Regions from separate parts of the Kitasatospora sp. NPDC092286 genome, predicted to be linked through region 3. Evidence: riboswitches for the same ligand, from Rfam matches in the RefSeq annotation. Region 3 holds a riboswitch; each other region holds the start of a gene.
The links. A riboswitch is a leader RNA that binds a small molecule or an ion and turns the genes downstream of it on or off. The one in region 3 is predicted to bind cyclic di-AMP.
Positions count from the first base shown of each region.

Region 1 (9,765 bases), on a different contig from region 3:
GGACCGGTCTGCGCAAGGGACGGGCGCTGACCGGCGCCTGGGTCTGGATGGCCGGCGTGCCGCTGCTCGGCCCGATGATCTACAACCGGTACGACGTGGTGGTGACCGCGATCGCGGTGGCCGGCCTGCTGGCGCTGATCCGCCGCCCGGCGATCGGCGGACTGCTGCTGGGCCTGGGCGGGATCATCAAGATCTGGCCGCTGCTCGCCCTGATCGGCACACCGTCCGGCCGGCGCACCCGGCGGGCCTGGACGACCGCGGCGGCCACCGCCGTCGCGGTGGGCTTCCTGCTCGCGGCCGGGATGAACGGCGCGTTCGAGTTCCTGACGTTCCAGAAGGACCGCGGCGTCGAGGTCGAGTCGGTCGGCGCGCTGCCGCTGCACTTCGCCCGGATCGCGGGGGCCTGGGACGGCCGGGTGATGATGAACTACGGCTCGGTCGAGATGCTCGGGCCGTGGGTGGACGTGGTCGGCAAGGTCATGATGGCCGGTACCGTGCTGGGCTTCGCCTGGCTGCTGCTCTGGCGTTTCACCGCCAAGCGCCGCAACGCGGCCACCATGTACGACGCCGCGCTGACCGCGCTGCTGATCTTCACCGTGACCAGCCGGGTGATCAGCCCGCAGTACCTGGTCTGGCTGGTCGGCGTGGCGGCGGTCTGCCTGACCGTGCGCGGCAGCAGCCAGCGGCCGGTGGTGCTGCTGGTCCTGGCCGCCACTCCGCTGACCCTGCTGGAGTTCCCGCTGATGTTCACCGAGGTGGTCGGCAGCGACCCGCTGGCGGTCACCGTCCTGACCCTGCGCAACCTGCTGCTGCTGGTCGCCACGGTGCTCTCCTGCGTCCGGCTCTGGCGCTCCACCCGCGGTCCGGCGCAGCTGCCGCCCACCGTCGTGCTGGCCTCCTCGGTGCCCCTTCCGACGACCGCCTCCTACCCGGTGCGGCCCGGCATCGCGTACGAGCAGGACCTGCTGGACGGCATCGACCGGCCCGGCGCACGGGCCGAACGGCGCTAGCGGGGCTCGGGACGCCCCGAGTGCTAGGGCTCCAGCAGCCGGACCGTCTCGGCCGTCCAGAGCCCGGTGAACTCGGCCAGGCCGAGGCCCAGTTGATCCCGGAGCACCCGGTCCAGCCGCTGGTCCCGGTCGGCGCCCGGGCCCGCCGCGCCGACCGCCCGGTAGAACGCGACCAGCCGCTCGGGCCCGTACCGGCGGGCGATCAGGTCACAGGCCAGCCAGGACTGTTCGTAGGCCTGGGCGATGCCGGTGGCGCCGGCGGTGAAGTCCCTGTCGGCGGGCAGCGCGGCCGGCACCTTCCCGGCGGCGACGTCACGGGCCAGCTCGGGGGCGATCTGCCGCGGGAGGCGCCCGGAGCCCTGGTAGCCGGTCCAGTCGGCGACGCCCTCGGAGAGCCAGAGCGGCGTCCAGGCCCGGGTTTCCGCCCGGGTCGCGACATGCGTCGCCTCATGGGTGGTGACCACCTGGCGGCCGAAGTCGCTGAGCCGCTGGTACGCCCCGGGGTTGACCAGCACCCGGTCCGCCGGGGTGTGCCAGGGCGCCCCGGGCGCCGCGGTGGTGACGGCCGCCATCCCCGTCCAGTCGGCCGGCTCGCCCTCCAGCAGCCGGACGAACTGGGCCTCGGTGGCGGGCAGTTCCAGTAGCAGGCGGCCCGCCCACCCGGTGCCCCAGACCGCGCTGACCGCCGGTACGGCCCGGTCCGCCACGGCCGCGAGCTCCGCCGGATCGGGGCCGTCGGCCAGACCGAGCACCAGGCAGTGGTCGCCCCGTACGGCCCGGAGGGTGCCGAGGTCCCACAGCGGCGGCGGGCCGCCGGCGCTCTCCTCCCGCTCGACCTGCCAGCCGGCCGCGGTCCGCAGCAGGGTGAGCCGGCGCGGGTACACCACCGGCTGGTCGTCGTAGCCGGCCACCCGGACGGCCAGTTCGGCCCCGGCGGTGAGCCGGCCCGGCCCGGCACCGGCGCCGAGCACCAGGTTCCGGTAGCCCGGGTCGACCAACGACAGGCCCGTCGACCCCGCCAGCGCCTGGGCCCGCTCGGTCAGCAGGGCCGCCACCGCGGCCCCGTCATCCGCCACCCGGCCCGCGACCGGCGCCGCCGGGGCGGCCCTGGGCAGCGAGAGCTGGGCCAGTCCGCCCACCGCGAGCAGCAGCGCACCGCGCCGGGACAGCACGCCACAGCGGGCTCCGGCGTCGGTGGCAGAGGTCCGGCCGGTCCGCCTCAGAGCCGGACCACCCCCGCGACGGGCATCGCGCTGACGCTCTCGAAGCGGACCTTGGCACCCGGGTAGGGGGCGTGCACGATCACCCCGCCGCCGGCGTACATGCCGACGTGGTGCATGTCCCGGTAGAAGATCACCAGGTCTCCCGGTCGCGCGTCTGAGAGGCTGACCCGCCGGCCGGCGAACGCCTGGGCCTGCGAGGTCCGCGGCAGGGTCACTCCGGCCTGCTGCCAGCTCCAGTACATCAGACCGGAGCAGTCGAACGCTCGCGGTCCGGCGGATCCGTACACATAGGGCGAGCCGATCATCTTCACGGCGGCGGCCAGCGCGGCGGCACCGCGCTCCGAGGCGGGCGGGACGCTCCCGAGGTCGAGCCGGTCGGTACCGCGGGTGGCACGCTGCTCGGCCTCCCGGGCGTCCTGGGCCGCCATCCTGGCCCGCTCGGTGGCGCTCAGACCGTTGAGCAGCTTCTGCGCCCCGGCCAGCCGCTGCTGGATCTGTTGCTTGCTGTCGGCGAGGGCACGGCGGATCTGCTCCAGTTCGGAGAGCTTGGCGGAGGTCTCGGCCCGGCGCTGGTCGAGCCGGCGCTGGCGCGACACCACCTCGTGCAGCGTGTCGTTCTGCCGCTCGGCGGCCTGGTCGAGGGAGCGCGCCCGGGACAGATAGCCCTCGGGGTCGGTGGAGAGCATCAGCTGGACGGTCTGCGCCAGGCCGCCGGCCCGGTACTCGGCGCCGGCGACGGTGGCGAGGTCGCCGCGCAGCCGGTTGAGCTCGTCCTGGCCGACGGCGATCTGCTGCTGGAGCGTGCCGGCCTCGCTCTGCAGCCGCTGCTGCGCGTCCAGCGCCGCGTTGTACTTCTCCGACGCCTGTTCGGCCTCGTCGTACAGCTGGTCGATCCGCACCTTGACGTCCTTGCGGTTCTGCGGCCCGTCCGGTGAGCCCGGGGCGGCATGGGCGCTGCCGCCCACGGCCACGCCCAGGACGGTGGTGGCCGCCGCGGTCAGCACCAGCGCGCGGGCGAGGGTGTGCGCACCCGACTGTGGGGAACGGCGGTGCACGGCCATCCGACTGCGGCTCCAATTCTGCGTCCCGGCCTGTGGCCGCTCCGGTGCGGGCGGCTCTGGAAGCGGGTGTCCGGTGGCAGACGTTAGCGAGTCCGGGCGAGCGAGTCCAAACCCCTACCAACCCGAATATTTGACCCTGAATCGGACAGGCGTCCGGCCGGCCGGAAAAGCCGCAGGCCCGGCCTCCCGCGAGGGAGACCGGGCCTGCGAAAGCCTGACTCGGGGTCAGAGCCGCACGATGGTGGAGACCGGCATGTTGGAGGCCGACTCGTAGCGGACCGAGGCGCCGGGCTTGGGCGCGTGGATGACCTGGCCGCCACCGACGTAGATGCCCACGTGGTGGTTGTCGCCGTAGAAGATCACCAGGTCGCCGGGCTGGGCGTTGGCGATGTTCGAGCCGATCCGGGTGCCGGCGTTGGCCTGGGCCTGCGAGGTGCGCGGCAGCGACACGTTCGCCTGGGCGTACGCCCAGCTGGTGAGGCCGGAGCAGTCGAAGGAGTTCGGGCCGGTGGCGCCGTAGACGTACGGCGCGCCGAGCTTGCTCTCGGCGGCCGCGATCGCGGCGGCGGCCCGCGAGCCGTTGGCGGCCGGGGCGCTGGGCGCGGACGACGTGGACGGCGTGGACGGCGTGGACGACGCCGACGGCTTGGTGACGGGCGAGGATGACGGGGTGCCCAGGTCGCCGCGGCCGTTGTCGCGGGATGCCCGGTCGGCCTCGGCCTTCGCGGTCGCCTTGGCGGCGTCCGCCTTGGCCTTGGCCTCGGCGGCGGCCTTCTCCTCGGCCGCGCGCAGCGCCTCGCGCTCCTGCTCGGTCAGCGTGTTGAGCAGTTCCTGGGCCTTGGCCAGCTTGCCCTGGATCTCCTCCTTGGAGGCCTTCAGCTGCTGGGTGGTGGCCTCCAGCTCGCCGAGCTTGTTCTGGGCCTCGGTGCGGTCCTGGTCGAGCCTGCGCTGCTGCTCCTGGAGCTCCTTCAGCTGGCCCGACTGCGAGCTGCCGGCCTGTGTCAGGGTGCCGGCCTGGGTGAGGAAGTTGTCCGGGCTGGAGGAGAGCATCAGCTGAACGGTCGGCGATATGCCGCCGTTGCGGTACTGCTCGCCGGCGATCTCGGCGAGGCCGCCCTGCAGATCGGTCACCTGCGACTGCTGGCGGGCCACCTTGTCCTGGAGCTCGCCGACCTGCTTCTGCAGCTCCTGCTGCTTGGCCTGGGCGCCGTTGTACTGCTCGGTGGCGACCTCGGCCTGCTCGTTGAGCTTGTCGACCTGCTCCTTGACCTGATCCTTGGTCGGCGTCGGGTCGGCGTGCGCGCCCGACTGCGCGGAGAGGGCCACGGCCGCTGCGGCGGCCGCGGTCAGGATGGAGACGCGGGCACGGCCGGCGGGCTTGGGACGACGATGGGACGCCACGAAGGCGGACTCCTTCTTCCTACGTCCGCCTACCGGGTGAGCTGACGGGTTCGGGCCGGAAGCGTGCCCTACGGCGCCTCACCGACCGTTCCACCGGTCGACCTGGCGCCGATTCACCCCGGAGGAACTTGGTTCCCCGGCTCCGCTCCACAGCGTCCCCGACTGCTGGACTCCCCGTCGGGCAGTCACCTGCCCCGCTGCTTCACGAACTCGACGGTAACCCCCGCCGTCACCCGGGATGGGTGATCGACTGCACGGTGGTTCGAGGCATGACCCTAGTAACAGAACCGTGATCCGTTCAAATCCTTGTCAGAAAAAAGACGGAAGAATACCCAAGTTCATTTGTGAATATGACCGAATGTGATCACAACCGCACGCGGGGCTGATCATTACTCACAATGCGGGTCGAGAGCGCCCGACCGGGGCGTGTCCCACATCACAGCAGTGGGCCGGCCCGGCCGGGCGTGTCGACCTATCAGGGAATGTCCGGATCGGGGGCTTCTGCCCCCAATCGACGAACCGTCAGACCCGGCGGATGGCGTTGATCTTCATCGCGTCGGCCTTCATCACCTTCACCACGTCACCGGTGTGCGGCGCGTGCACCACCATGCCGTTGCCGATGTACATCGCGACATGGCTGCGGTCGTCGCGGTAGATGATCAGGTCACCGGGCTGCGCCTGGTCCAGCGAGGGGACCCGGGTGCCGACGCCGGCCTGCGCCTGCGAGGTGCGCGGCAACGAGACATTGGCCTGCTTGTACGCCCAGACCATCAGACCGGAGCAGTCGAAGGTGCTCGGCCCGATGGCACCCCAGACGTACGGCGAGCCCTGCTTGCTCATCGCCTTGGCGACGGCCACCCCGGCGTACCCGCCGGCCTGCGGCAGGCTGCTCAGGTCGGTGCGCTCGCTGCCGCGCGAGGCCCGGTCGTCCTGCTGCTGCTGCGCCTTCAGGGCGGCCCGGTCGGCCGCGCTGAGCGAGTTCAGCAGCGTCTGGGCCTCCTTGAGCTTCTGGTTGACGTCCGCCTTGGCCTGGTTCAGATCCTTGGTGGTGCTGTCCAGGGAGGCGAGGACGGCGGCCGCCTCGGCCTTCTGCTGGTCCAGGCGGCGCTGCTGGTCCTGCAGGCCCTTGAGCGCCTCGGACTGGCTGGAGCTGGCCTGCTGGACGCTGGAGGCCTTGTCCAGGTAACCCGACGGGTCGGAGGAGAGCATCAGCTGCACGGACGGGTCGATGCCGCCGGTGCGGTACTGCTCGCCCGCCACCTCGGCCAGCCCGGCCTGAAGCTGCGTCATCTGGTCCTGGCCGCGGGCCACCTGGTCCTGGAGCTGGTCCGCCTGCTTGCGCAGCTGGTCGGCCCGCTCCTTGGCGCCGTTGTACTTCTCGGCCGCCTGCTCCTGCTCCTCGTTCAGCTGGTCGATCTGCGCCTTCACGTCCTCCTTCTTGGGGGAGGGCGCGGCGTGGGCGCCGACCTGGGCGGAGAGGGCGACCGCGGTCGCAGCGGCAGCGGTGAGCACGGAGACCCGCGCGCGGCTCGGCTGCTTGGGACGGCGGTGGGAGGCCAAAGTGATCGGTTCCTTCTTCCAACGGACTCACCCGTTTGAGTGAGGATCCGGAAAATAGGTTTGACGCCAGACCCTAGTGAAGATCCACGCTTTCCGCCACTCCCCCGATGGCGTGAACCTCCACCGGCGGCCTGACTTCACGGGATCCACACACTGCCGCAAACCGGGCGCTGACCAGCGGTCACTCCGGTCCCTCCGGCATCAGGGCCGGGCCAGCCGGTTCAGCAGCAGGACGGAGGCGACGGGGCGCGCGCCCGCCTTGCGCACGCCCTCCGCGACCTCCCGGTCGGTGGAGACCACCACCACCGGACGGCCCTGCGGCTCGGCCCGCACCAGACGGCGGATCAGCTCGTCCGCCGTCTCCCCGGTCCGGCTGAAGCGCACCCGCACCCCGCGCGGCGGCGCCATGATCACCGGCACGTCCAGGTCCTGCCCGTCGAACACACAGGTGACCTCCGCCTGGGTGCGCTGGGCCAGCATCGCCAGCCCGCCCAGCAACCGGATCCGCTGCTGCTCCAGCGGCAGCGCCGGATAACCGGTCTTGGTCACGTTGTAGCCGTCCACCACCAGATGCACCTGCGGGATCGCCAGCAGCTGGTCCAGCAGCGCCGGATCGTCCTCCGCCAGCCCGCGCCGGGCCACGTCGTGCGGCGAGGCCGAGCCCGGCACCACCGCCTCCACCAGGTCCGCCGGGCGGATCTGGGAGACCGGCAGCGCCAGCTCCCGCTGCAGGCCCTGCGCCGACTGCAGCACGGTGTCCAGCAGCAGCCGCAGCCGCATGTCCTCGACGCTGCGCCCCTCGCGGGCCGAACGGCGGCCCTGCTCGGCGGCGGTCTCCAGTTCGGAGATCCGGTGCCGCAGCCGCCGGGCCTCGCTCTCACCCGCGCTGCGCTCGGCGGCCGCCTGCGTCCTCAGCGCCTCCAGCTCGGCGGTGACCCGGCGGGTCTCCGCCTGCGCCCGGCGGGTGTCGCTCTCCAGCGACCGCACCTTCTTGCGCAGCGACTCGGCCTCCTTGCGGACGTCCTCCGACTCGGCCCGCTGCCGCTCCAGGTCCGCCCGGGCGGAGGCCCGTACCTCCGCCAGCTCCGCCTGCAGCTTCTCCGCCAGCCGGGCCGCCTCGGCGGCGGCGCCCTCGGCGCCGGCCCGCTCGGCCTGCTCCCCCGCCTCGGCGACCAGCCGGCTCCAGCCCGCCGACCGCACCAGATAGGCGGCGGCCGCCACGTCCATCGGGTCGGCGGCGCCGGGCACATGGCCCGCCTCCAGCGCCTTCACCAGGTCCGGCTGGCCCAGCCGCAGCCGCTCCGCTATCCGGAGCCGGAAGGCCGGCTCCGACTCCAGTGCGGCGGCCAGCGCGGTGGCCGCGTACTTGGCCCGCCGGGCCGGCGTGAACTTGGCGTACTGCCGCAGGCTCTGCGGCAGTTCGGCGGGCGGCAGCCCCCCGAGCGCGTCGGCGGCGAGGCCCACCACCCGGCGGCGCACACCCTCGGGCAGCGGCCGGTCGAGCGTCTCGACGGCCCGGTCTGCCGCCGGCTCGTCACCGCCCGACTCCTCGGCGGGGGCCCCGGTACCGGACGGGGCGGCCTCGGCCGCGTCCGGCGCCTGCCCGTCCACAGCGGGCTGCCGCCCCTGCGGCCCGGCGGGCTCCTTCGCTGCGTCCACCACGTCCTCGGCTCCGATCCTCGTCCAGCGGGGTACGGCCCGCGGCCGTCGCCCTCGTCGTCACGCTCCGTGCGTTCTGTCTGTATTGTCCCCGTGCGGTGAACGGCCGCGCACCGTCCACCCCACGGACCGGGCGTCAGCCCTGCTCAGCGGCGGCCTCTCCGGCCTCGGCCCCGGGACGGGCCACCAGTTCGACCTGGTCCACCGCGTTGCACCAGCGGCAGCGCACCGACTCGATGGTCTCGCTGAGCACCTCGGTCTCCTCCACCTTGGACTCGCCGGCCAGGTCGAAGTGCAGGTACTCGGTCACCCGGGCGGAGCGGGTCACGTCGAAGCGGGTCAGGTTGCCGCACAGGGTGCAGCGCCAGCGCGTCTCAGCGGTCAGGGCGGGGACGGTCATCGGGGGTCCTCTCGGGTGGTCCCTGGGTGGGCTCAGGCGCTCCCCCCGGAGCCCCGGCGTCGGCGGCGGGAGGCGGGAATGCCCGCCCCAAGCCTATTGCCTGAGGCAACCGTCCCGACCACCGGTCGCGGCGATCGGGACGGTAGCCCACCTGCCGTACAGCGCGGTGTCGCCCGCGCCGGGCGGAGGGATGCTTGGCCGCATGGCGATCACGGTCCTCGACCACACCGGCGCACGCGGCGGGCCCCCGGCCGCGCCCGCCCCGGCCGTCACCTACGCCCTGATCGCGCTCAACACGGTGGTCTTCCTGCTCGGCCCGGCCGCCGGGCTCAACCCGCTCTACGGCCGCGGCCAGGCCAGGGTCTGCGCGGAGCAGCGGTACGAGCAGCGCTGGGGCGCGGTACCGGCCGAGCTGCTGGCCGGCCGCCCGCTGACCGCCGGACAGCTGGCCGAGGCCCCCGACCCGGCGCCCGGCTGCCCGGCCGCCCCGACCCCGGGCAAACACCCGGCCCTGTCCGTGCTCAGCGCGCTCTTCCTGCACGCCGGCTGGCTGCACCTGCTGGGCAACCTGCTCTTCCTCTACGTCTTCGGCCCCACCGTGGAGAAGCGGATGGGCCGGGCCCGCTTCGCCGTCTTCTATCTGGCGGCCGGCAGCCTGGCCACCTACGGCTTCGCACTGGCCCAGGCGCACTCGCCCGGCTCGACCACGGTGCTGATCGGCGCCTCGGGGGCGATCTCGGCGGCGCTGGGCTGCTATCTGCGGCTCCACCCGCGGGCCCGGGTGACCACGCTCGTCCCGCTGCTGCTCTTCCTGCCGCTGCGGTTCCCGGCCTGGCTGGTGCTCGGGCTCTGGTTCGCCCTGCAGTGGTGGTCGGTCCACTCGGCCGGCCCCGGCGTCGCCTACCTGGTCCATGTCATCGGGTTCTCGGCCGGCTTCCTGTACGCCTGCACACCGGCCGGCCGCCCCCCGCGACGGCCCGTCTGACGCCCGATACCCTGGCGGCACCCCACAAAGGAGCCCGAACAGTGATCACCGCCATCGTCCTGATCAAGACCAGCGTCGACCGCATCCCGGAGATCGCCGAGGCGATCGCGGCCATCGAAGGCGTCAGCGAGGTCTACTCGGTCACCGGCGGCTACGACCTGGTGGCGATGGTGCGGGTGCGGCGGCACGACGACCTGGCCGAGGTCATCCCCGGCCGGCTGAACAAGGTCCCGGGGGTGGCCCACACCGAGACCCAGATCGCCTTCCGCACCTACTCCCAGCACGACCTGGAAGCCGCCTTCGCCCTCGGCCTGGACGAATAGCGGGACGATCAGCCCGCGCGGCGCGTGTCCGCGACGCAGCGGCCGCCCTCGTTGCGGTAGTTCCAGGCCGCCCCGTCCGTGACCAGCTCGCGGACGGCGGTCAGAAAGCGGTCGATGTGCTCGTCCGGGGTGCCGGCGCCGAA
Region 1 covers NZ_JBIVRD010000034.1:78,479-88,243, forward strand. The annotation lists gene ACIQIB_RS29065 (glycosyltransferase 87 family protein) at 1-1,010, shown strand, start outside; gene ACIQIB_RS29070 (hypothetical protein) at 1,034-2,182, opposite strand; gene ACIQIB_RS29075 (NlpC/P60 family protein) at 2,230-3,294, opposite strand; gene ACIQIB_RS29080 (NlpC/P60 family protein) at 3,520-4,695, opposite strand; cyclic di-AMP (ydaO/yuaA leader) riboswitch at 4,706-4,860, opposite strand; gene ACIQIB_RS29085 (NlpC/P60 family protein) at 5,218-6,255, opposite strand; gene ACIQIB_RS29090 (NYN domain-containing protein) at 6,457-7,866, opposite strand; gene ACIQIB_RS29095 (hypothetical protein) at 8,051-8,314, opposite strand; gene ACIQIB_RS29100 (rhomboid family intramembrane serine protease) at 8,517-9,299, shown strand; gene ACIQIB_RS29105 (Lrp/AsnC ligand binding domain-containing protein) at 9,341-9,622, shown strand; gene ACIQIB_RS29110 (aminotransferase class V-fold PLP-dependent enzyme) at 9,631-9,765, opposite strand, start outside.
Region 1: linked by a shared signal. The riboswitch ahead of ACIQIB_RS29080 (NlpC/P60 family protein) and the one ahead of ACIQIB_RS27445 (transglycosylase family protein) in region 3 are both predicted to bind cyclic di-AMP.

Region 2 (9,765 bases), on a different contig from region 3:
CCAGCCGGACTTGTTGGCCTCACGGACCAGGCCGAGCAGGGCCTCGCGCTCGATGCCGTCGTCCACGCCGTAGAGGCTGAGGAGATCGGCGACGTCGCGCTCCTTGAAGCTGACGCGGCCGAGCTCCATGCGACTGATCTTGGACTCGGACGCGCGGATCGCGTACCCGGCGTCCTCGCGGGTGATGCCGCGCGCCTCGCGGAGCCGGCGCAGCTGGGAACCGAGGAGGATCCGGCGGACCATCGAGCCGCCGCCCGGCTGAACTGTGGTCATGCGGTCGAAACCTCCACCTAGGGCAAACAGCGCACAGTCTGCCATCAGTTGAGCGCTCACGGTGCCGATACTGACGGATGTTCCTATCAGTTCCGCACTCCACACACCAGGATGCACGTGCATTCGGCGCTTGCATATGCCAATAGTGCGACTGCACGTGAATCGACTCTTGCATCTGCAGTGAGCGCAGAGGACCATGGTGCACGTGCACCTGCACATCCCTGGCAATCCCGCGGGCTCCGCGTCGACCCCACGCGCGACTCCGTGCACCAGCCCGGCAGCGCCCCTCGCGCCACCGGGCGTTCGTGTGCGCGCGCGACTGGTCGAGGGGGCGGCCGTGCGGCCGAGCGAGTCGGAGGTGACCGGCATGACCCCGGCGGGTCCAGCCGTGTCCGCCCCCTTATGGGAGGAGCTCTTCATGAGCACCGGTACGGCTTTGGCAGTCGACCCCCATGTGGTCACCTGTACGCTCGCTCCTCGCTACGAAGCCGTCAGAACCGCGCGCGACTTCGCCCGGAGCGCCCTGCAGCGCTGGGGGCTGGGCGAGCTGTTCGACGATGTCGCGCTGGTGGCCTCGGAGCTGGTGACCAATGCCCTCCGGCACGCGATCGGCGCACGGCCCGACCCGGCCGGCGGCGCCCTGGGCGGCTACGACTGTCCCACCCAGGCGGCGGACGGCCGGCTGCCGATCCGAATAAGCCTGGTTCACCGCGCCCCGCAGGTGGTCTGCGCGGTGAGCGACCCCAGCAGCATCGGCCCGGTGGCACGGGAGGCGGACTTCGTGGCCGAGTCGGGCCGCGGGCTGCACCTGGTGGACTCGTTCAGCCGCTCCTGGGGCTGGCACCCGCTGGGCGGCGGCAAGGTGGTCTGGGCGCTCTTCGAGGCGGAGCAGTGCGCGACCCCCGAGGTCGGCGGACGGCACCGGCGCTCGGCCTAGCTCCGGACCGGGCAGGGCGGCGACAGTGGGCACGAGCGGCTTGAGCACAGGAGGCGCGGGCACGGGCGGCACACCCCTGCTCGACGGTCCCGGCCGGCGGCCCGGCCCGGCGTCAGCGCGGACATCAGAGCAGGCATCGGAGCGGACATCAAGCCGGGCGGCGGGGCAGGTGACCTGTTCGGTCGGGCCGTCCGTACTCGCGGCCGCACACGACCGGAAGAACGGCCCGGCGCGACGGCGCCCGTACCAGGGAATGGGCGCCGTCAGACACAGGCCGCCGCGGTGTCAGCACCCACGACGGCCCCCCGATGGTGAAGGCGACGGCCGGTCAGACCGCCAGGTGGTCGAACTCCCCGTCCTTGGCACCCAGCAGCAGCGCCGCGATCTCGGCCCGGGTGTAGATGAGCGCGGGACCGTCCGGGAAGCGCGAGTTGCGCATCGCCACGTCCCCTCCCGGCAGAGCGGCGAACTCGACGCAGTTGCCCTGAGAGTTGCTGTGCAGGCTCTTCTGCCAGACCACGTTCTCGAGGTCCGCAGCCGCCATCCCGTTGTACGGGTCGTTCGTGTCGTACCTGTCGTGCATAGAAATCTCCCGAAGAGCTCCGGAGTGGTCGTCCAGCGCGGCGCCCCCGGCACAGGCCGAACGACTGGACCGGCCCCGTACCGGCCCGGCATAACGCCTCACTTGACGTGATGATAGCTCCAGTGCACGTGCATCAGCACGGGACAGTGCAGGTGCACGGCCTCTTTCACGGATCGGCCGGAACTCTTCACCACCCGCCGCCCGGCAGCCCGTAAGCGGACATAGCCGACTGAATCGGCAAGTCGCCGATAACCGCCCGTAAGCGACCCCCCGCTGAATGTTGATCTTCCAGCGCCGGGAGTCGCGCCTCCGTGACCCTCCGTCAGACCCCTTCCGGCCTGTGAGACATCTCACGCCGGGAAGGCGCAACTCCCGCCCCGGCCGACCGCGTCGAAGGCGATACCGGCCACTGCGCGGGATTGGGTGCGTTATGTCCTGATTCGGCGTGGGTCACCGCCCTCGGAACGGCAGCCGACTGCGGGACCGGCGGAGCGATGTCCTACGATCTCCGCCATGAGCACCGCAGCCATCCCGGGCGCGCCACTGCCCGTCCGAACCCCAGGCTCCCGTGCGCGGGGGCGCCACCGCCGCCCCGAGCGCCCCGAGATTCCGGCCGGTTCCCCGGCCCTGGTGCTCGCCGTGCCCGCGACCGCCGGGCCCGAGTCCCGCTCCGTCGTCGAGGAACTGCTGTCGATCGTCCGCAGCGAGCAGAACGGCGTCCAGACCGCGGCCGGGTACCTCCCGGCCGGGGACGGCGACTTCGAGGGCACCGGGGACGAGCGCACCGTCGCCGAGCTGCTGGCCCAGGCCGCCGGGGCGGGCCTGCCCGCGCCGGTCGTGGTGCCGCTGGTTCCCGGCCCGCACGGTTTCCTGGCCGAACTCCACGCGCTCGCCGCCGAGTACGGCGCCCCCGTCACCGACGTGCTGGGCCCGCACCCGCTGCTGGCCGAGGCCGTCCACGTCCGCCTCTCCGAGGCCGGTCTGGCCCGCGCCGACCGCGCCCGGCTGTTCGCCATCGCGACCGCCGCGGACGGCGTGGTGCTCACCACCGTCGGCGGCGAGGAGGCCACCGCCGCCGCCGGGGTCACCGGGGTGCTGCTGGCCGCCCGGCTCGCCGTCCCGGTCGTCCCGGCCGCGCTGGACGTGCCCGGCTCGGTGGCCGCCGCCGTCGCGCACCTCAAGGAGACCGGCTCCCAGCGCCCCGCGCTGGCCCCGCTGGTGATCGGCCCGGAGGCCGACTCCGAGCTGCTCGCCACGGCCGCCGAGGAGACCGGCTGCCCGAGCGCCGCGCCGCTGGGCGCCTACCCGACGGTGGGCCAGCTGATCGCCTCCACCTACCTGGCCGCGCTGCCGGTCCCCGACCCCGGGGCGTACGCCGGGGAGAGCGGGGAGACCGCCGCCGAATAGCGCGGCCGTCCGACGACGCCAGGGCCCGGAACGCCTCCGTTCCGGGCCCTGCGGACGTCCGGACGGCTCAGGAGCGGCCACCCACCCGGGTGGTGGGCGCGGCGGCGCCCCTGAGCCTGAGCGCGGGCGGCTGCACCGGCCGGGCCCGGGCGGCGAGCGCCGGCACCGGCCCGACGGCGGCGTTCCACTGCGGTTGCGCCGTACCGCCGCCGTCCGCCTTCCGCACCTGGAGCGCCTCGGAGCGCCCGGCCCGGCGCAGCACGATGCTCCTGGGCGGCGCCGACTCCGGGTCCATCCAGAGCTCGTTGCCGCCGAACTCGCAGTCCAGCACGGCCACATCGTCCGGTTTGCCGTCCGCGGCGGCGCGGAAGGCGGCCCCGGCCTTCCGGTAGCCGGTGAACCGGCTGCGGCTGAACGTGACGGCCTCCCCGGCGAGTTCGTGCCGGGCGGCGTCGATCAGCAGCCCGTCGAAGAGGCTGCCCTTGTCCCGGCCGAGCGCGTGCGGGGCCACTCCCCCGGCGGCGTTGCCGTACAGCACGCTCGCGGTGTAGTCGAAGTCGTTGAGGTAGGCGCCGTGTTCGATGCCCCGGCCGCCGTTGTGGTAGGCCGCGAACTCGGTGACCACATGGTGATGCCGGGCGTTCAGCCAGACGAAGATGCCGTCCTGCAGGTTGTTGTGGGCCAGGCAGCGCTGGAAGGTCCACACCCCCTCGCTGTTCTCCGGCCACTCGTGGCCGGAGGCGCCGGTGGAGCCCTGGACGCCGACGGCCACGCAGTCCACCGCCCGGCCGCCGGTGCCCGCGCCGAGGTTGAACCCCGTCAGGCGGTAGGCGCGCGGGTTGGGTTCGAGCCGGGTGCGGGAGGCCACGCAGGACTCGTGGACGATGTCGTCGGACGGGCGCTGCGGGGTACGGGTGTCCGGCGGGCCGTCCCACCAGGCGGCGTCCTCCCAGGTGTCGTGGCTGACGCAGCTGCGGAAGGTGATGCCGTGGCTGGCGTGCGGCACGAAGGCGTGGCTGCCCGCGTCGCGGACCACCACGCCCTCGACGACGGTGCCCCGGGTGGTGTCGCCGAGCATGTGGAAGTGCAGCCCGTACCGGCCGAGCACGGGCGCGGTGACGGGGACGGTGCCGTCCTGGCCCTTCCAGGTCTCCTCGGTGTCGGCGCGCGGACCCACCCAGCGCAGTGCGGCGTGCCGTACGTCGGCGTGCCGGGAGCCGGTGACGTGGACGTGCGCGCGGCCCTTCGCGGTGCCCTCGACCCGGACGCCGCAGGTCACGTTGAGCAGTTCGGCGCCGACGGTGACGCCCCCTCCGGCGGTCACCCGGGGGTGGGCGTACCTCAGCGGGGAGTCCAGGGTGACGGTGGATCCGCTGACGGACCGGACGGTGACCAGGTCGTAGCGGGCGGAGAAGTCCTCGGCGTCGGGCGGGCCGGTCGGGGTGACGGCCAGTTCGTCGCCGGGCAGCCGGCCGGTGGGCTCGGCGGCCAGGCCGATGGAGGTGTCACCGGCCCGCAGCTCGCGGTCGGCACGGACCCAGGCGGTCTTGGCCGCGCCGTCCAGCCGCAGGCAGCCGGCGCCGGTCACCCAGAGCCCGGTGTCGGTGTCGGTGTCGGTGTCGACCACCTTGGCGCCGTCGCCCTGGAAGCGCCGCTCGTCCACGGACGGGAAGCGGACGGTGTGCACGGCGGCGCCCTCGGGGGCGAGTGCCAGGGTGCCGCGGATCTCGACGTTGCCGTCCGAGGCGAGGGTGAGGGTGCGGTCGGCGGCGAAGGTGAGTGCGCCGGTCGGCTCGACCAGCGGCGAGCCCACGGTGGCATCGGTGTCGAGGAGCACCCGGTCGGCGATCCGGACGGCGCTCCGCGGGCCGGGTACCGCACCGCCCCAGCCGGCCGGGTCGGACCAGCGGCGGCCGGCCAGGTCGACGGTCGGTGCGGCGGCGGGCCCGGCCCCGGAGGTGCCGACGGGCGGCGGCCCGGCGGGCCGGTGGTCCATGCCCGCGCCCTCGGCGGGGGCCGCGGCGGCGTCGGTGGGGCCGTCCGGGGCCACGGGCATACCGGGCATGCCGGTGGCCGCGACGGGCTGCGTCCGCCCGGTCAGCGAGCGCCGCAGGATCTCCTCGCCGCCGACCGCGGCGAACACCGTGCCGACCGCCGGCCAGCGCCGCATCGTCCGGCGGCGTACGGGAGTTCGGGGCCGTTCGGGCGATATGTCCACTCTGTGGCGTTTTGCCCGGCGGTGCACCCCCCGAGGCCTGACGGTCGGGCGCCCGGCACGCGGGTCCTCGTCCTTGGCCATCACCGCGCAGCCCTCCCGCCGGACGGCCGCGTCGGTACTGACGTCCTGAAGCACAGGCAGTTGGGTCCGGCCGCAGGGGCGTTGCCGAAAATCGGTCATTTCTGATCATGATGGACAGCCAATCAACCCCTCACCCGTAAACCGTGACGGGCATCACACATGTTTGCGGTTTGAACGGGAGTCTGCTTAACGTGCTCCCCGTTCGTGGCTACACGAACCCAGCCCATCCGCAACGCCGAGTCCTGCCGTCGGTTGTGCTGGCAGCGCAGAAACGCACCACGGCAGGAGCGGGGGACCCACAGGTAAGTCGCCCCGGACCGGTTCCCGAAACCGGTTCAGGGCTAGGGGTGAAGCCGCGCCAAGGCGCGGCCGGGCAACTCCAGCCCGAATCCGACAGCTCACCTCGCAGGCGTGGGAGAGGATCGCGTCTTCATGCTGCCCGTCAACGGCACCAGTCTGCCCCGTCGCGCCCGCCGCCTGATCGCCGCCGTCGGCGTCGCGGGTGTCGGCCTGACCGTCCCGTGCCTCACCACCGGCACCGCCTCCGCCGCCCCGGTCGCCACCTGGGACAAGGTCGCCCAGTGCGAGAGCGGTGGCAACTGGGCCATCAACACCGGCAACGGCTTCTACGGCGGCCTGCAGTTCACCTCCAGCGCCTGGGCCGCCTTCGGCGGTACCGCGTACGCCCCGCAGGCCCACCAGGCCACCAAGGACCAGCAGATCGCGGTCGCCGAGAAGGTCCTCGCCTCGCAGGGCCCCGGCGCCTGGCCTGTCTGCTCCGTCCAGGCCGGCCTGACCAAGGGCGGCACCCCGGCCGCCGTCGACACCTCGGCCGCCGCGAAGCCGGCCGCCACCCCCGCGCCGAAGCCCGCCCCGCAGGCCCCCGCGCAGACCCCGGCCCCGGCGAAGAGCCAGGCCCCCGCCGACTCCGCCCAGGCCAAGGGCGGCAGCCAGGCCCAGCCGACCGACTACACCGTCATCGCGGGCGACTGGCTCTCCTCCATCGCCGACAAGAACAACGTCCAGGGCGGCTGGGAGCGGCTGTACGAGCTGAACCGCGGCACCCTGACCCAGGGTCCGCACGTCATCTACCCGGGCCAGCAGCTCGCCCTGGGCAAGGGCGGCCAGGCCCAGCAGTCCGGCCAGGGCGCCACCGGCGCCTCCACCGGCAAGCCGGCCGCGCAGGCCCCCGCCGCCAAGCCCGCCGCCAAGCCGGTCGCCAAGCCCGCCGCCCCGGCGCAGACCCAGGCCCCGGCGCAGACCGCCACCGGCAGCATGGCCGCCGCCGTCTCCTTCGCCCAGTCGAAGGTCGGTCAGGCCTACATCTACGGCGGCACCGGCAACGGCGGCTGGGACTGCTCCGGTCTGACCCAGGCCGCGCTGCGCGCCGCGGGCGTCTCCGTCCCGCGCGTCGCCGCCGACCAGGCCGCCGCCAGCACCCACGTCTCGCTGGACAGCCTGCTCCCGGGCGACCTGCTGTTCTGGTCCAACAACGGCAAGGACTCCGGCGTCTACCACGTCGCGATCTACATCGGCGGCGGGAAGTACGTCGAGGCCGCCAACCCGAGCTCGGGCGTGCGGACCCAGACCGTCGCCAACTGGGCCCCGGACTTCGCCGGCCGGGTCTGACCCGCCGGGCGTGCCCGGCACGCCCCCGACCCCGAGGCCCCCGGGGAGAGTCTGGTCGCTCTCCCCGGGGGCCTCGGCCTGTCTCCCCCGGCCGTCGCGCACCGGCCGGGTACCGGCGGGGCCACCGGTGGTCAACGCGGGCGCCGGCAGGGCATGCTGCTGCTCCGTACCCGAGGAGGAGTCACATGGCCCAGGTCACCGTCACGCTCGACGCCGATCTCGCCATCGACGCGATGACGCTCTCCGGCACCACGAACCCGCAGGACGCCGTCGAACTGGTCCCGCGCGACCACCTCGCCCGGGGCCGGCACACCGGGACCCGGACCGGCGACGCCGCCGACGGACAGCGGGTGAACCAGGAGCGCCCCACCGTCCAGGAGGGCTGAGCGCGGCCCCGGCACCGGTTCACCGCGGGCAGGCCCCGGTGGAGCCGCGCATCACCAGCTCCGGCTGGAACATGAACTCCCCGCGCTGGGCGGCGTTCGCACCGACCTCCTCCAGCAGGGCGTCGACGGCGGCGGTGGCCATCGCCTCGACCGGCTGGCGGATGGTGGTGAGCGGCGGCTCGGTGAAGGCGATCAGCGGCGAGTCGTCGAAGCCGACCACCGAGACGTCCTGCGGGACGGCCAGGCCCCGCTGACGCACCGCGCGGATCGCGCCGAGCGCCATCATGTCGCTGCCGCAAACGATCGCCGTGCAGCCCTTGTCGAGCAGCGCGCCGGCCGCCGCGTGCCCGCCCTCCACGCTGAACAGCGTGTGGTGGACGAGGTCCTCGGCCTCCTCCTGGGTCTTGCCGAGCACCGCCCGCATGGCCGCCGTGAAGCCCTCGATCTTGCGCAGCACCGGTACGTACCGCCGCTGCCCGACCGCCAGACCGATCCGCTCGTGGCCGAGTTCGGCCAGGTGCTGGACGGCCATCCACATCGCGGCCCGGTCGTCCGGCGAGATGAACGGCGCGTCGATCTTCTCGCTGTAGCCGTTGATCAGCACGAACGGCACCTGCCGGCCGGCCAGCCGGGCGTACCGGTCGTGGTCGGCGGTGGTGTCGGCGTGCAGGCCGGAGACGAAGACGATGCCCGCCACGCCCCGGTCGACCAGCATCTCGACCAGTTCGTCCTCGGTCGAGCCGCCGGGCGTCTGGGTGCAGAGCACCGGCGTGTAGCCGTGCCGGCTCAGCACCTGCTCGATCACCTGGGCCAGCGCGGGGAAGATCGGGTTGCTCAGCTCCGGGGTGATCAGCCCGATCAGTCCGGCGCTGCGCTGGCGCAGGCGGGTCGGCCGCTCGTAGCCGAGCACGTCCAGCGCCGCCAGCACGGTCTGCCGGGTGGCGGCGGAGACGTTCGCCTTGCCGTTGAGTACGCGGGAGACGGTGGCTTCGCTGACCCCCGCCTGCGCCGCGATGTCTGAGAGTCGCGCCGTAGTCACGGTCCCAGAGCCTATTGCAACCACGTCAGACCGCCCACCAGCCGGTGCTGTCCGGGGCCAGCACGGTCTCGCCGCCGTCCACCTCCAGGTCGGCGGAGGCGAGCAGCAGCCGGCCGGGCACGGCTATCCGGACCGGCTGGTCGGTGGTGTTCACCGTGCACACGAACGAGCCGCGGCGGAACGTCAGGGTGCCCTCGGGGCCGTCCAGCCACTCGACCTCGGTGCCGGCGCCCAGCCCGGGCTGCGCACGCCGGACGGCCAGCGCACTGCGGTACAGCTCCAGGGTGGACGTCGGGTCACCGGTCTGCGCCTCGACGCTGAGCGCGGCCCACTCGGCGGGCTGGGGCAGCCAGCTCGGGCCGCCGGCGGTCGGGCCGAAGCCGTACGGGGCCTCGGTGCCGGACCACGGGATCGGCACCCGGCAGCCGTCGCGGTAGCCGTCCTGGCCCGCCTGACGGAAGAACGACGGGTCCTGGCGGACCTCGTCGGGCAGGTCCGTGACGTCCGGCAGGCCGAGCTCCTCACCCTGGTAGATGTACGCGGAGCCGGGCAGCGCGAGCATCAGCAGGGTGGCGGCACGGGCGCGGCGCAGGCCGAGGCCGCGGTCGCCGGCGGTGCGGATCTGGGTGCCCAGGCCCGGCGGGTTGGCGAAGCGGGTGGCGTGCCGGGTGACGTCGTGGTTGGAGAGCACCCAGGTGGTGGGGGCCTCCACCGGGCGCATCGAGTCGAGCGAGAGGTCGATCACCTCGCGCAGCTCGGCGGCGTCCCAGGAGGTGCCCAGGTACTGGAAGTTGAAGGCCTGGTGCAGTTCGTCGGGGCGGACGTAGTTGGCGGTGCGCTGGACGGTCGGGGTCCAGGCCTCGGCGACGCCGATCCGCTCGCCCGGGTACTCGTCCAGGATGGTCCGCCAGCTGCGGTAGATCTCGTGCACGCCGTCCTGGTCGAAGAACGGCATGACGTCGTTGCCGAGCAGCTTGAGCTGGTCGGCGCCGCCGAGGTCGGGCAGGCCGGGGGCCTTGACCAGGCCGTGGGCGACGTCGATCCGGAAGCCGTCGACGCCCATGTCCAGCCAGAACCGCAGGATCGAGCGGAACTCGTCGGCGACGGCCGTGTTCTCCCAGTTGAAGTCGGGCTGCTCGGGGGCGAACAGGTGCAGGTACCAGTCGCCCGGGGTGCCGTCCGGGTTCTCCGAGCGGGTCCAGGCCGGGCCGC
Region 2 covers NZ_JBIVRD010000002.1:404,647-414,411, reverse strand. The annotation lists gene ACIQIB_RS04570 (helix-turn-helix transcriptional regulator) at 1-273, opposite strand, end outside; gene ACIQIB_RS04565 (ATP-binding protein) at 692-1,210, shown strand; gene ACIQIB_RS04560 (DUF397 domain-containing protein) at 1,539-1,793, opposite strand; gene ACIQIB_RS04555 (hypothetical protein) at 2,307-3,200, shown strand; gene ACIQIB_RS04550 (hypothetical protein) at 3,268-5,370, opposite strand; cyclic di-AMP (ydaO/yuaA leader) riboswitch at 5,754-5,924, shown strand; gene ACIQIB_RS04545 (transglycosylase family protein) at 5,911-7,128, shown strand; gene ACIQIB_RS04540 (hypothetical protein) at 7,314-7,514, shown strand; gene ACIQIB_RS04535 (LacI family DNA-binding transcriptional regulator) at 7,534-8,553, opposite strand; gene ACIQIB_RS04530 (glycoside hydrolase family 13 protein) at 8,579-9,765, opposite strand, start outside.
Region 2: linked by a shared signal. The riboswitch ahead of ACIQIB_RS04545 (transglycosylase family protein) and the one ahead of ACIQIB_RS27445 (transglycosylase family protein) in region 3 are both predicted to bind cyclic di-AMP.

Region 3 (9,765 bases):
GCACCACGGAGGTCGTGGTCCGGCGGCGTTGCCGGGCGGAGGGCCTCCGACTCATACCCCGACGCTCCCACGCCGGGGTGTCAGTCGCTTACTTGCTGGCGAGTTCCTTGTCCGCGGCCGGCTTGGCCGCCACGGCGGGCTTCGGCGCGGGCGCCGTAGCCTCCTGGAACGCCTCGAACGGCTTCTCCATCTGCGACAGGCCGACGGCCTCGCGCTTCAGGAACACGGCCAGCGTCCAGTCGGTGAAGACGCGGATCTTGCGGTTCATGGTCGGGACCATGGCGCCGTGGTACAGGCGGTGGAACCACCAGGCCGGACGGCCCTTCAGCTTGTACTTGCCGAAGAGGATCGCCACACCCTTGTGCAGGCCGAGACCGGCCACCGCACCGAGGTTCTTGTGCTTGTACTCGGACTGCGGGAAGCCGCGCATCCCGGAGATGACGTTGTCGCCGAGGACGGCGGCCTGACGGACCGCGTGCTGCGCGTTCGGCGGGCACCAGGCGCCCTCGCCGGCGGCGAGGTCCGGCACCTGGGCGTTGTCGCCGGCGGACCAGACGTAGTCGAAGCCCTGGACCTGCAGGGTCGGGGCGGTGTCGACGTGGCCGCGCGGGCCCAGCGGCAGGCCGAAGTTGGCCAGCACCGGGTTCGGCTTCACACCGGCCGTCCACACGATGGTGGAGGCATCGGCCTCGACGCCGTTCTTCAGCACGACGTGCTGGTCGACGCAGGAGTCCATCGAGGTCTCGATGTAGATCTCGATGTTGCGCTCTTCGAGCTTCTCCTTGGTCCACAGACCGAGGTCCGGGCCCATCTCCGGGAGGATGCGGTTGGCCGCCTCCACCAGGATGAAGCGCATGTCGTCACGGCTGACGGTCCGGTAGATCTTGGCGGCGTCGCGCGCCATGTCCTCGATCTCGGCGATCGTCTCGACACCGGCGAAGCCACCGCCGATGACGACGAAGGTCAGCGCCTTGCGGCGGACCGCCTCGTCCGTGGTGGACTCGGCCTTGTCCAGCTGCGCCATGACGTGGTTGCGGAGGCTGATGGCCTCCTCGACCGTCTTCATGCCGATGCCGTGCTCCGCCAGACCCGGGATCGGGAAGGTGCGGGAGACCGAGCCGGTCGCGACGACCAGGTACTCGAAGGGCAGCTCGTACGAGTCGCCGGCCGCCGGCTGGATGGTGGCGACCTTGCGGGCGTGGTCCACACCGGTGACCGCACCGGTGAGCACCTCCGCCTTCTTCAGGGCGCTGCGCAGCGGGGCAACGAGGTTGCGGGGCGCGACGTTGCCGCCGGCCGCCTCGGGGAGGAAGGGCAGGTACGTCATGTACGACCGCGGGTCGACGACCGTGACGGTCGCTTCGCCGTAACGCATCTTCTTGAGGATGCGCATCGCGGCATACAGGCCGACGTAACCACCGCCGACAATGAGGATGCGAGGACGCTCCGTGGTGCTCATATCCGAAAGTATCCAGCACCGTTCGGAGCAGCCTTCGTGAGCCCAGTCACAAGCTTCTGGACACCCTGTGCTACACTTCGCGGCCCATTTCCCGGCTCAGGAGTACAGCCCCACCACCCACCGGAGCCCCGGGAGAGCACGCGCGTTCGAATGACCCGGCTGAGCAGCAACGATCCGTGCCGCGCCTGGGTTCCCGTGCATGATTTCGATTTTCAAACCCCCAGGGGAGCCTCACCTACGATCCAACGGTCGGCACGCCGGACGGACCTTTGGTCCCATATTTCGGACGGAGTGGGCCAACGACTGCGACGAATGACTGGATCGTCATGTGAAGAAATTCACGAACTTTCCCGCACGGCCCCGGGCGCGCCCCGGCCCCGGAGCCCCGATCGGGGCTCCGGGGCCGGAGAGGTAAGGCCCGCGGAAGGTCAGCGGGCAATACTCCAGGCGATGCCGTCCAGGATGTCGTGCTCGCTGACGACCACCTCGGCGGCGCCCGTCCGCTCCATGATCTCCAGCAGCTCCAGCGCGCCGGCCGCGATCACGTCCACCCGGCCGGGGTGCATCGACGGGATGGCCGCGCGCTGGGCGTGGGTGGCGGCCAGCAGCTCGTCGGCGATCCGCGCCACCCGCTCCCTGGTGATCCGCGAGTGGTGGATCACCTCGGAGTCGTACACGGGCAGGTCCTGGGCGATCGCGGAGACCGTGGTGACCGTCCCGGCCAGGCCCACCAGGGTGGCCGCACCGGTCAGCGGGACGGTCTCCTCGGCCTTGTCCAGCTCGGCCGCGATGTGTGCCCGGGCGGCGGAGATCTGCTCCGGCGTCGGCAGCTCGGCGCCGCCGAAGTGCCGCTCGGTCAGCCGGACGCAGCCGATGTCCACCGAGCGGGCCGCCTGCACGTCCCGCGTGCCCAGCACGAACTCGGTGGAGCCGCCACCGAGGTCGAAGACCAGATAGGGCGCCGGGAACTGACCACCGGTGAACTCCTTGGTGGCGCCCACGAAGGAGAGGTGCGCCTCTTCGTCGCCGCTGACCACCTCGGGCTCGACACCCAGGATCCCGCGCACGCCGCTGATGTACTCGTCGCTGTTCTCGGCGTCCCGGGAGGCGCTGGTGGCGACGAAGCGGGTCCGGTCCGGGCCGACGCCGAGCCCGGAGATGACCTCCGCGTACTCGCGGCAGGCCGCGAAGGTGCGGGCCAGCGCGTCCGGGTGCAGCCGCCCTGTCCGGTCCACGCCCTGGCCCAGCCGGTTGATGACCATCCGGCGGTCGAGGTCGGTGATCTCCCCGGTCTCCGGGTCCAGGTCGGCGACCAGTAGCCGGATCGAGTTGGTGCCGCAGTCGATCGCGGCGACCCGGGTGACGCTCATGCGCCGGCCTCCCGGTCGTCCTGGCCGGCCTCCTCGGCGGCGCGCTTCTTCGCGGCGCGCTCCTCGGCCTTCCGCTGCTTGGCGGCGATCACGGCCTCGTGGTCGTGCTCCTTGGCGCGGTTGCGCGCGACCCGCCCACCGGCGGCCTCGACCTCGTCGGCGGAGACGCACGGGCCCTTGGCCCACCAGTCCTCCAGCATGCCGATCGCCTCGTCACCGAGCGGGTTGACGCCCGGTCCGGCCGCCAGCGAGTGGCCGACCAGTACGTGCAGGCACTTCACCCGGTCCGGCATGCCGCCGGCGCTCGGGAAGCCCTCCAGCACCTCGATGGCGTCCCGGCGGGCGATGTAGTCCTCGTGCGCCTTCTGGTAGGCGGCGGCCAGCTCCGGGTCCTCGGCGAGCCGGGCGGTCTGCTCCTTCATCACGCCGTCCGCCTCCAGGGTGCCGATCAGCGAGGCGGCCTTGGGGCAGGTCAGGTAGTACAGGGTCGGGAACGGCGTGCCGTCCGCGAGCCGGGGGGCCGTCTCCACGACGTCCGGGTTGCCGCAGGGGCAGCGGTGTGCGACCGCGCGCAGTCCGCGCGGGACCCGGCCGAGCTGCGCGGCGATGGCCGCGACGTCGGAGTCGGAGACGGTGGGGTGGTTCTCAGTGGTCATGGGGGGAGCTGTCTCCAGCGAGGGCGGGGGCGGGTGGAGAGGGCGGGGCCAGGGCGGCGGTGTCGGCTGTGTCGGCGGCGTCGACCGAGTCCCAGACGCTGGCGTACCAGGGCTTGGCCGCCGTCACCGGGCCGTGGGCCGCGCCCTCGGAGGGGGCGGGCGAGCTGACGGAGGACTTGGTGGCGCCCTGGCCGGCCGGGTCCACCGCGATGTACGGGGTCTCCCCCGGCATCGCGTAGTGCAGCCGGGCGCGGGCCTGCGCCTTGACGTACTCCGGGTCCTGCCAGCGGGCCTTCTCCCGGCGCAGCTGCTCGACCTGCTGCCGGGTGTGCTCGGCCTTCGCCCGCTGGGCGGAGATCTCGGAGCGCTGGGAGATGAACTGGCGGGTCGGGTAGGCGAGGATCGCCACCAGCGAGCAGAGCACCAGGACGAGGACGGTCGCCCGGCTCGTGAACCGGGGACGGGCCGCCAAGCCCGGAATCCTCCAGCCTGCCATCTCCCGATTCCCCTCCTGGTCGCGACGGTGCCCCGCCGTCCACCCTACGGGGTGAACGGCGGGGCACCGGTCAGGCGTGCGCTACCGGACGGCCGAGGGACCGGGCCGGAAGGGCTCAGCCCTCGTGCTTGAAGCGCGGGAAGGCGCCGCGGCCGGCGTACTCGGCGGCGTCGTCGAGGATCTCCTCGATGCGCAGCAGCTGGTTGTACTTGGCGACGCGCTCGGAGCGGGCCGGGGCGCCGGTCTTGATCTGGCCGCAGTTGGTGGCGACGGCCAGGTCGGCGATGGTGACGTCCTCAGTCTCACCGGAGCGGTGCGACATCATGCAGCGGTAGCCGTTGCGCTGGGCCAGCTCGACGGCGTCCAGGGTCTCGGTCAGCGAGCCGATCTGGTTCACCTTCACCAGCAGCGCGTTGGCGGTGGCGGTCTCGATGCCCTTGGCCAGGCGGACCGGGTTGGTGACGAACAGGTCGTCGCCGACCAGCTGGACCTTGTCGCCCAGCTTGACGGTCATGGCCTTCCAGCCGTCCCAGTCCGACTCGTCCAGCGGATCCTCGATGGAGACCAGCGGGTAGGCGGCGACCAGCTCGGCGTAGTACTCGATGAGCTCGTTGGCCGAGAGCGCCTTGCCCTCGAACTGGTAGGCGCCGTCCTCGTGGAACTCGGAGGCGGCGACGTCCAGGGCGAGCGCGATGTCCTTGCCGGGGACGTAGCCGGCCTTCTGGATGGCCTCGACGATGAGGTCCAGGGCCTCGCGGTTGCTGTCCAGGTTCGGCGCGAAGCCGCCCTCGTCACCGAGGCCGGTGGACAGGCCGCGCTCCTTCAGCACGCCCTTGAGGGTGTGGTAGACCTCGACGCCCCAGCGGACGGCCTCGGAGAAGGACTCCGCGCCGATCGGGGCGATCATGAACTCCTGGATGTCGACGTTGGAGTCCGCGTGCGAGCCGCCGTTGAGGATGTTCATCATCGGGACCGGCAGGACGTGCGCGTTCGGGCCGCCCAGGTAGCGGAACAGCGGCAGGTCGCTGGCCTCGGCGGCGGCGTGCGCGACGGCCAGCGAGACGCCCAGGATGGCGTTGGCGCCGAGCGAGGACTTGTCCGGGGTGGCGTCCAGGTCGAGCATGGCCTGGTCGATCAGGCGCTGCTCGGTGGCGTCGTAGCCGACCAGCTCCGGGCCGATCTGCTCGATGACGGCCAGAACGGCCTTCTCCACGCCCTTGCCGAAGTAGCGGTTCTTGTCACCGTCGCGAAGCTCCAGCGCCTCGAAGGCGCCGGTCGAGGCACCCGACGGGACAGCGGCACGGCCGGTGCTGCCGTCGTCGAGGCCGACCTCGACCTCGACCGTGGGGTTCCCACGCGAGTCGAGAATCTCACGGGCTACGACGACATCGATGGACGGCACGAGGCATCTCCTAGCGGAAGCAGGGGTCCGGCTGACGGTGATGATGTCGGCGGGACGATTGCGGAGTCGTTACGACCAGAGCCTAACCGCACGGGCTCTCAGGGCCACGCTGACCTCGGTCCCGTCTCAGCGTGTGGCCTGCCTACCCACCGGTAGTTCACCTGGTTGCCCCATGGACGGGGCCGGAAGCGGGCGAAGGGGGCCGAATCCGGCCCCCTTCGCCCGCTGTCGCCTGTGCGGGACTCAGCCGAGGGTGAGCACCTGGCCGGGGACGATCAGGTTCGGGTTGCCGCCGACGGTGCCGCGGTTGCCGTCGTACAGCGCCTGCCAGCCGCCGGAGACGCCCTGGGCGGCGGCGATGGTGGACAGCGTGTCGCCGGACTGGACGGTGTAGCCGTGACCGCTCTTCGGCGCGGCGGCCGGGGCGCTCTGGGCGGCCGCCGGGCGGAAGTCCTGGCTCGCGGCCTGGCCGGCGTACTGCTGGTAGACGCTCTGGTGGCTGGTCCAGTACCAGGCGCCGTTGTTCTGGTACCAGTACACCTTCGCGTCGGCGTCCCAGCCGGCCTTGCCGGAGAAGCCCGGGGCCTGGGTGTTCTGCTGCGCGGGCTGGGCGGGCTTCGCGGCCGGCTGCGGGGCCTGCTGCTGGACGGGCTTCTGCGCGGGCTTCTGGGCCTGCGGCTGAACCGGCTTCGGCTGGGCCGGCTTCGGCGTGGCGGGCTTGGCGGCGGCGGAGGTGTCGACCGCGGCCGGGGCGCCGCCCTTGGTCAGGCCGGCCTTCTGGGAGCAGACCGGCCAGGCGCCCGGCCCCTGCGAGGCGAGGACCTTCTCCGCGACCGAGATCTGCTGGGCCTTGCTGGCCTGGTTGGCCTGCGCGGCGTACGCGTTGCCGCCGTACGCCTTCCAGGTGCTGGAGGTGAACTGCAGGCCGCCGTAGAAGCCGTTGCCCGTGTTGATGCTCCAGTTGCCGCCGCTCTCGCACTGGGCGACCGCGTCCCAGGTGGAGGCGGGGGCGGCCGAGGCACCGGAGGCGGTGAGGAGCGGCATCGCGAGTCCGACGCCGGCCACACCGGCGACGGCGATGGCCTTCTCGGCCTGGGTACGACGACGGTGACGGCCAGTTCCAACGAACAGCATGAAGATGTCCCTCTCCGCACGCCTGCGAGGTGAGCTGTCGGGTTCGGACCGGGAGGTGGCCCGGCCGCGTCACGCGGAACGTCTCGGCCCGCGCGGGCGGCTTCACCCCAAGCCGTGGGGGACGGCAACAAACCTGGTTCCCCCGCCCCTGCCCAAGGGTTCTGGTCGATTTCCCGTGACGCGGCGGGCAGGATTCGGCGTCCCGCGCACGAGGTCCGCAGCAGCGGACTCCAGGGAGGTTAGACAGATCATCACATCAATCACAAGCTCATATCGCCCACATCACACAGAAATTACGGCCCGTGGTCATGCGCCTACCAACCGAGGTGCTATGTCCGGTTTAATGGTGATTCAGGCCACGTGGAGCGGGTCGACGGCACCCGACTGACGCGCCGGAAACCTCAGTCGACGGTCTCGGACGACGGCCTCTCCGGGGTGAATTCGACCGGCAGTTCACGAAGTCCACGCATGATCAGACCACCGCGCCACCGCAGATTCTCCGGGCTTTCGGCAAGCCGCAGATCGGGCAGCCGGGAGAGCAGCGTGGCCAGTGCGGCCCGGCCCTCCAACCGGGCCAGCGGGGCGCCGATGCAGTAGTGGATGCCGTGCCCGAAGCCGAGGTGCGGGTTGTCCGTCCGGGCCAGGTCGAGGGTGTTCTCGTCGGAGAACCGCGCCGGGTCCCGGTCCGCCGCCGCGAGCACCACCAGCACCGGGTCACCGACCGGGATGTCCACCCCGCCGATGGTCAGCGGGGTGGTGGCGAAGCGCCAGGTGGCCAGCTCCACCGGGCCGTCGTAGCGCAGGAGTTCCTCGATGCCGGTCTCCAGCAGCGCGGTCTCGCCGCGGACGATCGAGTCCTGCAGCAGGGCCCGCTGGCCGGGGTTGCGCAGCAGCGCGTAGGTGCCGTTGCCGATCAGGTTGACGGTCGTCTCGAAGCCGGCGAAGAGCAGGATGAAGGCCATCGCCGCGGCCTCGTTCTCGGTCAGGTGCTCGCCGTGGTCACTGGCCCGGATCAGACCGGAGATCAGGTCGTCGCCGAGGTCGGCCCGCTTGCGGTGGATCAGCTCCAGCAGATACGCCCGCATCTTCCGTACCGCGCGCCCGACGCCACCGCGCTGACCGCCGCCGTGGCGGATCATCATGCCCGCCCAGTCCCGGAAGTCGTCCTGGTCCTCGGACGGCACGCCGAGCAGGTCGCAGATCGCGTAGATGGGCAGCGGGAAGGCGAACTCGTGGATCAGGTCCGCCGAGCCGCGCTCCGCGAAGCCGTCGATCAGCCGGTCGGTGAGCTGCTGCACCCGCGGCTCGAACTCGGCCACCCGGCGCGGCGTGAACGCCTTCGACACCAGCCGGCGCAGCCGGGTGTGGTCCGGCGGGTCGATGTTCAGCAGGTGCGTCATCAGATCGGCCTGCCGCTCCCCCGGAATGCCCACCCGGCCGGTGCGGTGCGCCTGCCCGCTGTGGTGGGCGGGGTTCTTGGAGAGCCTGCCGTCGGCGAGCGCCTGCCGGGCGTCCGCGTACCTGGTCACCAGCCAGGCCTCCACCCCGCTCGGCAGGGTGGTGCGGTGCACCGGCGCGTGCTCGCGCAGCCACGCGTACGCGGGGTACGGGTCGGCGGCGAACTCCCACGTGAAAAGCGGCGGGCGGGCGGAATCGGGCTGAACTGGCATGGGACGACCGTATCCGGTGGGTAAGTCCGGCCCGGCAGGCGTGAGCCTGGTCACCTGAGGGGTAATCCCTGTTGCGGAGGGTCAGGACGTGCCTACGATCCTCCAACGAAAAAATGTGGGCGACGGTGCGGTGCCGTCCACTGGAAGGAGCGCACCATGCGGGTAGCCGGGGCAGTCGTGGTCATCGCCGTACTCGACGGCGGGTCGGGTGCCGACCTCGCCCGCCGCTTCACCTCCGCCGGCGCCTCCGGGGTGCTCGTCGCCGACCTGCGGGTCGGCATCGCCGAGGACCTCGCCGCCGAGCTCGACCGGCCGGGCTGCCCGGTCGTCGGCGTCTGCGGCGACATCCACCGCCCGAGCGACATCGCCGCCCTGGTCGACACCGCCGAGAAGCACCTCGGCCCGATCGACCTGTTCTGTGTGGCCGGTCCGGACGGCGAGCGGATCATCTCGCTCGCCGAGCTGCCCGACCACCTCGACCTGGAACGGCTCGCCGAGCTGCTCGCCCTGGTCGGCGAGGCGATCGGTGAGGTCGTCCCGCCGCAGCGCCGGCCGGTGGAGAGCGTCCAGCCCGTCTGACCCCTGCCGGGACTGCCCGGGCAGCCGGCCGCCCGGGCAGTCCCGGCTACTCGGGCTTCAGCCCCTCGGCCGCGCGCACCGCGTCCCGGTAGCCGCGCGCCGCCGCCCGCAGCGCGGCGTCCACGTCCACCCCCGCGTCGTGCGCCCGCTGCGCCACCGCGAGCAGCAGCCTGCCCGCCGACTCCGCCGTGAGCTCGGCGGGCAGCTCGTACGGCTCGTCCGGCACGCCCGTGAAGCCCGCCCGGCGCGCCCGCGACACCAGCTTCGCCGCGTACGCCAGCGCGGGCAGCCCGGCCGGCACGCCGTCCAGCACCGACTCGCGCTCGGACTTCTCGGCGGCCTTCAGCTGCTCCCAGTTCGCCTCCACCTCGGCGGCGCCCTCGGCCTCGACGTCCCCGAACACATGCGGGTGGCGGTACATCAGCTTCTCGACGATGTCCCCGGCCACGTCGTCCACCGAGAACGGGTCGGTGGGGTGCTCCTCGGCGATCCGGGAGTGGAAGAAGACCTGGAGAAGGACGTCCCCCAGCTCCTCGCGCAGGGTGTCGCGGTCCCCCTCCTCGATCGCCTCGACCAGCTCGTACGCCTCCTCCACCAGGTACTTCACCAGACTGGCGTGGGTCTGCTCGGCGTCCCAGGGGCAGCCGCCGGGCGAGCGGAGGCGGTCCATCACGGAGACCAGGTCGAGCAGCCGGGCGCCCGGCAGGTCGTACGAGCCGGGCAGCACCTCGATCTCCGGCACCTCGCCCGCGTGCTCGACCGCGAGACGCGCCAGCGCGTCGGTCAGGCCAGGGTCGCCGTCCGGGCCGCCCAGCCAGACCGTCGGGCCCGCGCCGGGCGCCGGCTCGGTCAGCAGCCGGGCGAGGGCCGGCGCCGAGCCGGCCGGCACGAGGTCCACCTCGACCCCGGCCTGGCGCACCGCGGCCAGCTGGGGGTGGTCGGCGTCGGCCGCCAGCACGCGCCCGGCCGTGCGCAGCGCCTCCCAGGCGGGCCAGGCCA
Region 3 covers NZ_JBIVRD010000030.1:98,415-108,179, reverse strand. The annotation lists gene ACIQIB_RS27470 (NAD(P)/FAD-dependent oxidoreductase) at 89-1,459, opposite strand; gene ACIQIB_RS27465 (Ppx/GppA phosphatase family protein) at 1,888-2,829, opposite strand; partial or broken gene ACIQIB_RS27460 (DUF501 domain-containing protein) at 2,991-3,503, opposite strand; gene ACIQIB_RS27455 (septum formation initiator family protein) at 3,475-3,957, opposite strand; gene eno (phosphopyruvate hydratase) at 4,097-5,383, opposite strand; gene ACIQIB_RS27445 (transglycosylase family protein) at 5,627-6,517, opposite strand; cyclic di-AMP (ydaO/yuaA leader) riboswitch at 6,523-6,694, opposite strand; gene ACIQIB_RS27440 (cytochrome P450) at 6,919-8,187, opposite strand; gene ACIQIB_RS27435 (SDR family NAD(P)-dependent oxidoreductase) at 8,344-8,766, shown strand; gene ACIQIB_RS27430 (MazG family protein) at 8,813-9,765, opposite strand, start outside.